DNA from 2 places in the Alkalispirillum mobile genome. Region 1 is predicted to be linked to the other one. Evidence: predicted binding sites of a transcription regulator. Region 1 holds the regulator's gene; the other holds the start of a gene.
What was found. The regulator FliA, encoded in region 1, starts transcription of late flagellar genes. The targets are predictions, from matches to a motif close to GCTAAAGTTNNNNNNNNNNCNGCCGATA.
Positions count from the first base shown of each region.

Region 2: the regulator FliA is predicted to act here: its motif matches at 1,559-1,586, upstream of DFR31_RS04650 (flagellin).

Region 1 is NZ_RCDA01000002.1:205,003-208,207, reverse strand. It holds gene DFR31_RS09200 (chemotaxis protein CheA) at 1-104, opposite strand, end outside; gene DFR31_RS09195 (protein phosphatase CheZ) at 167-958, opposite strand; gene DFR31_RS09190 (chemotaxis response regulator CheY) at 963-1,346, opposite strand; gene DFR31_RS09185 (RNA polymerase sigma factor FliA) at 1,411-2,139, opposite strand; gene DFR31_RS09180 (MinD/ParA family protein) at 2,139-2,969, opposite strand; gene flhF (flagellar biosynthesis GTPase FlhF) at 3,004-3,205, opposite strand, start outside.
Region 2 is NZ_RCDA01000001.1:995,593-998,797, forward strand. It holds gene DFR31_RS04645 (flagellar protein FlaG) at 1-128, opposite strand, end outside; gene DFR31_RS04650 (flagellin) at 218-1,459, opposite strand; gene DFR31_RS04655 (acetate--CoA ligase family protein) at 1,715-3,205, opposite strand, start outside.

The DNA of each region.
Region 1 (3,205 bases):
GGACTCTGCTCCAGGTCCACCAACTGCTCGCCGAGGTTCTCCAGGATTTCCCGGGACTCCACCAGAAAGTCCTGAACGATGTCGTCTTCGATGTCGATCCCCATGCCTGCCCCCTGTGATTCATGCGGTGCCCTGCTCAGCCGGCAGGAGCCGGGCGCGTGTCCAATCAGAAGCCCAGGCTGGACAGCAGATCGTCCACGTCGTCCTGGCCCTTGACCACATCCTCACCCTTGCTGGGCATTTGTGGCCCTTCGCCCCGCATATCGGTTTCCTTGTTCTCTTTGCCCTTATCGGCCGTTTTCCGGGATTCTTCACCCCGGGCCTTGCCGGACAGGGCCACCATCTGCACCAGGTTCTCCTCGACCTCCTCGACCAGCCCGATCACCCGACGGATGACCTGCCCGGTGATGTCCTGGTAGTCCTGGGCCATCAGGGCCTCGGAGAGCTTATTGTGCAGATCGGACGCGGACAGCCGGGCGCGCCCCAGGAAGCCGTCGATGTCCCGCGAGAGTTCGCGGAACTCTTCGGCGGAGAGCTCCCGGCGACGGAAGGCGCGCCAGCGCTCGGCCAGCTCCGCGGACTGGTCGCGGAGCTCGTCGGTGAGCGGCATGGACTCTTCGATGATGCCCAGGGTGCGGTGGGCCGCCTGCTCGGTCATGGTGATGACGTAGTTCAGGCGCTCCCGGGCGTCGGGGATCTCGGTGGCGGCGATGTCTGACAGCCGCGTGTCCAGCTTGAAGGACTTGATCGCCTCGTGCAGGTCGCGGGTCAACTGGCCCAGCTGCTGGAAGAGCTCGGTCTCGCGCAGGTGGGTCAGCTCGTCCACCACCGCGTCGGCCTCGCCCTGGTCCCCCCGGTCAACCGCCTGCATCAGGCGTTCCGCCGCCTCGCGGTAACGCGCCAGGCTATCCTCCTGCGGGTGATTGGCCTGGCCATCGCTCATGGATTCTGCGCTCATGCGTTCACGCCCCCTCGGCGTCGATCCGCTCGAAGATCTTCTCGATCTTCTCCTTGAGCGTGACGGCGGTGAACGGCTTGACGATGTATCCGTTCACGCCGGCCTGGGCGGCGGCCACGATCTGATCACGTTTGGCCTCGGCGGTGACCATGAGCACCGGCAGGTCCTTGAGATCGGGATCGGCTCGCACTTCCTTGAGCAATTCCAGCCCGGTCATGCCCGGCATGTTCCAGTCGGTGACCAGGAAGTCGATGCCGCCGCGCTTGAGGATAGGCAGGGCCGTCTTGCCGTCGTCGGCCTCGACGGTGTTGTTGAAACCCAGATCCCGCAGCAGGTTCTTGATGATGCGTCTCATCGTGGAGAAATCATCCACGATGAGGATCTTCATGTTCTTGTTCATGGCTGTGACAGTCCCCCTATTACATCCGGCCCGTTAGCACACAGAGGCGGCGTTAGCCGCGGCTCAGCCAGTCCTTGAGCAAGTCGCGCAGCTTGACGACGATACGGCCGTGAATCTGGCTGACGCGCGACTCGGTGATATTGAGCACCTGGCCGATCTCGCGCAGGTTGAGCTCTTCGTCGTAGTACAGGGCCATGATGAGCTGTTCCCGCTCCGGCAACTGGCGGATGGCCTCGGCCAGTGCCTGCTGAAAGCCCTCGTCGGTGATCTCGGCAAAGGGCTCCGGGTGGTCGCCCGGTAGCTGGTGCGGTTCGCCGGTCGCCGGATCCTCCTGATCGATACTGAAGACGCGGGATGTGGAAACATCCTGCAGGATCTGGTGGTACTCGTCGAGGGTGATGCCCAGTTCGTGGGCCACCTCGTGATCGCGGGCATCCCGCCCGGTGCGGTGCTCAATGGTCCGGATCGCTTCGGCCACCGAGCGGCCCTTGCGGTGCACCGAGCGCGGGGTCCAGTCCAACCGCCGGATCTCGTCCAGCATGGCCCCGCGAATGCGGATCCCGGCGTAGGTCTGGAAGCTCGCCCCCTGGCCGGCATCGTACTGCTGGGCCGCTTCCAACAGCCCCACCATGCCCGCCTGGATCAGGTCGTCCAACTGCACGCTGGGCGGCAATCGGCCGGCCAGGTGGTGGGCGATGCGCTTGACCAGCGAGGCGTGCCTCACCAGCAGGTCATTCTGGCTCTGCGCCGCCACTTCGGCGTACATGGCATGTCCGTTCATCAGGACACCTCCCCGGCACTGTATTGCACCAGGCGCTCAACGAAGAACTCCAGGTTGCCGACCATCTGTGCCGGCATGGGCCACTTCTGCACGCGCATGGCCATGTCCTTGAAGGCCCGCGCTGCCGGGCTACCGGGGAAGCTGGTAACCACCGGCTGCTGCTTCTGGACGGCGCGCCGCAGGCAGTCATCCTCCGGCACCATGCCCACGTAATCGATGGCCAGGTCGAGGAAGCGGTCGGTGGCCGCGGAGAGCTTGCGGAAGAGCATCCGCCCCTCCTCCGGCGAGCGCACCCGGTTGGCCACCATGTGGAAGCGCTCCACCCCGTGATCGCGGTTCAGCACCTTGATAAGCGCGTAGGCGTCGGTGATGGATGAGGGCTCGTCGCAGACCACCACCATCACCTCGCGGGAGGCCTTGGCGAAGCTCATAACGCCATCGGAGATGCCCGCCGCGGTGTCCACCAGCAGGTAGTCCAGGTCGTGGCTGAGCTCGCTGAAGCTGCGGATCAACCCAGCGTGCTCTGCCGGGGTGAGCTCGGCCATGCGCTGGGTACCCGACGAGGCGGGCACGATGGTGAAATCGCCGGGGGCACGCAGCAGCACCTCGTCCAGCGTGGCGGTACCGTCGATCACGTGGGAGAGGTTCTTCCGCGGCGACAGCCCCAGCATCACGTCCACGTTCGCCAACCCCAGGTCGGCGTCCATCAGCATGACCCGCTGATTCCGGGCACTGAGCGCGGCCGCCAGGTTGACGGACACGTTGGTCTTGCCGACGCCACCCTTGCCGCTGGTTATGGCGATGACCTTTACCGGTCTGGGATTAGCCATGCGTCTCAGTCCTGCTGCCTGATCGAAACCCGTGTTATTCACCAGCATGTCGCGCGCCACCCAGGCTCAACGCCAGGGCCTCCTCGTCCACCTCCTGCTGGTACTCGTCCACCAGGGCGCCGGCGCGCTCGACCAGTTTATCACCCCTGGCGATCTCAAGGTCTTCCGGTACCCGCTGCCCGGTCCCCAGCCAGGTCACGGGCAGGCGGCTGCGCAGCGCCACGGTCAGCATACCG
Region 2 (3,205 bases), on a different contig from region 1:
CCCTGGCGGGTGCCGGAAACGGCTTCGGCCCCCGAAGGCGCGGGCGAGGCCTTCCCCTGGCTCTCACCCGTCCCCGAGGGCCGTAGCATCTGAACGTTCAGCGTAGACACCTTCATGCTGGTATCCATCTGATCCTCCTCCCCCGATGGCGGGGTCAGAGGCGACCCGGGGCCATCCTGCCCCGGGCCACCCCGCTACTCAGTTCCCGAAGGCCCGATTACTGGAGCAGGCCCAGCACGTTGTTCGGGATCTGGTTGGCCTGCGCCAGGACGGAGGTACCAGCCTGCTGCAGGATCTGACCCCGGGTCAGGGCCGCGGTCTCGGCCGCGAAGTCAGCGTCTACGATGCGGCTGCGGGAAGCCTCCAAGTTTTCCGAGGTGACATTCAGGTTCGCCACCGTGGACTCGAACCGGTTCTGCACCGCACCGAGGTCGGCTCGCAAGCTGTTGATCTGGTCCAATGCCCCGTCGGCGATGGCGATCGCCTCGCTTGCGCCATTCCGGGTACCAATATCAACGTCAGTTAGATTGCGTTGCTCTGCCTCAACTCCGGTCTCACCGTTGAACACATCAATCGTGTCTTCACCTTCCAAGGTGATTTCGCCGCCCTCAACCTCGAATTCAGCAGCGAAGGCACCACGAATGGAAACAGTCGTTTCCGTGCCGTCCTCCCCATCAATGGTAGTCAAAGCTGCACTCAGACCCGCACTCCTGACAGCCTGCGTCTCTTCCTCAGTCTCTCCTTCAAAGGATGCGATTGCGCTGTTGATCTCGCGGACCATGCCCTCTAGTGAAGTAACGTCTTCACCGAAATCAACTTCAATTTCAATACCCTCACCAACGTCAAAGCCCTCCAGATCGGTCAGTTCGATAGTGACTTCGCCAATCCCATCGATGCCCTCACTGATCTGATCCTGAGTCAGACCCGCTTCACCCTCAGCGATCGAACGCCCAAGTTCGGCGGACCTCGCATCCACACCATCTACTGCGATGGTCTGACCCTGATTGGCGCCGACCTGGAAGAAAAGATCACTCAGGGCTCCATCGAGCACTGTCTGATCGTTAAACTCGGTAGACTCAGCAATACGACCGGCCTCGTCCACCAGCTGTTCAACCTCCTGATTCAGCGCAGCACGATCGGACGCCGAGTTACTGTCGTTGGCGGACTGAACGGCCAGCTCGCGGACACGCTGTGCGATGTTGCCGATCTCCTCAAGCGCACCCTCGGCGGTCTGTGCCAGGGAGACGCCGTCGTTGGCGTTACGTGCTGCCTGGTTGTTGCCGTTGATCTGCGCGGTGAAGCGCTCGGAAATCGCCAGCCCTGCCGCGTCGTCCTTGGCGCTGTTGATCCGCAGGCCCGAGGACAGGCGCTCCAGAGACACGTTCAGCTGGCTCTGGGAGCTGTTGAGGTTCCTCTGGGCGTTCAGGGAGGCAATATTCGTGTTGATTACCTGTGACATGACTCTTCTCCTTACCGCTTTCCGGGTTCGGCGAGGAACCCCTGGGTTTGTTTCCGGTGGGAGGCGCGGTGTTGCCGCTTTTCCTCCCTGCGCCCCCTGTAACGACCCATGAGCGGCAAACTTTAGGCCTGACCGGAAATTTTTTTCCGCCTGGCGGCACAAGCAAAGAGAAGAATCAAAACAATCGAATAGTCAGTAGGTTAAGGTCACACCACACATGCAGATGCACCCGGTCTCAACACAACCTCCTGCTGTTCAGGCTTCAGCCAACACATCCACAGGCTGACCCATGCCAACAGACACCGCCACGGCAAAGGCCACGGCCTTCCGGTCCAATCCTCCAACCTCCGCATCTCCGTTAGTCAGGTGCGCAGCCAAGCGAAGATGCTGAGTGCCCTTTTCTGTTACTACACGCATCGCGTCATCGCCATTGCTCCCCCAAACGACCGCCTTATCGCTTGGACGAAGCAGCGCGGTGTCGAAATTGGAGCCTGTGGACACCCAGATCACCGGCAAGCTGGAAACCTGCCGTACCAGGGCAACGCAGGCAGCATCGTCAGCGTTGGCGACAACACCACCAGTGGCCCGGGCAACGGCCTGGGCCCGAAGCAGCATTCGTTGATCCGACGACAGCCCTTGGCTGTCGCCCCCCTCGTTCAAGTCTGTAATTACGACCCACTGGTAGTAATCGCAGGGATGGCCTTGAGCCAATAGCGTCGGGTCAGGCAGTGCGAATACAGCCCGGGTCACCGTGGGGTCAGATAGAATCATCCGAGCGCGCTTGAATGGGTCCGCGCCAGTACCGCCTACCGACTCAACGCCCACGCGAGCCTCCGCCTCACTTGCCAGCCCGCATACGTGGTTTTCCGCACCGAGTAGAACGTGGGCAATGGCCGCCACATGAGTACGACGGTCACCACCGACCACCGCTGCGACAGGGATCCTAAGGTCCTCGCCTTGGAGGAGGTAATTCAATATTTCTCCGCTGACATCGTGATCCGGAGTCCCCAACCAGTGTGGTCTCAATCCCGGTTGCGCGTTGACCTCACAAATTACGCCACCGACTTCTCGCCACGAGCGATGGGCGTCCGGACAAATCAAATCTATTCCAGCGATATCGAGTCCGATAATCCGAGCGGCTCGCTCTGCCAGCCGAACGTTATCCGGGTGAATCGCGCTGGTCAGGTCTTCCGCTGTCCCACCTGTGCTGATGTTCGCGGTTCGCCGTAGCCAGACTGTATCCCCTTCAGCAGGCACCGATTCGAGAGAAAGCCCTTGTTCATTCAACATCGCTTCGGCTTCATCATCGATCTTCACTTGCACCAGCATGCTCTTTCCATCCCCACGGCGGGGATCTGCATTCAAAGACCGCACAAGCTTTCCGATCGACGAATGGCCGTCCCCGACCACATGAGCCGGCACCCGCTTAGTGGCGACGCGTACTCTCCCACCAACGACGAGTAGACGGTGGTCTTCGCCCGAAACATGCTTCTCCAAAAGGACCCCTTGAGGGCTATAACTAGCCGCACTTGAAAAGGCCTGCCGCAAGGTCTGCACGTCACGAATGCCAGGCACCACACCCACGCCTTGATCCTGATTCCCTGGCTTCACTACCACGGGCCAACCGAATCGCTCAGCCATGGCCTGAGCCTCTTTTTCAGTTCGGACCATGACCGCTGGAGCCACTGGGATGCCTGCGTCGGCGAGGATCTGTGATGCCCGGAATTTGTGCCGAGCCAAGCGTGT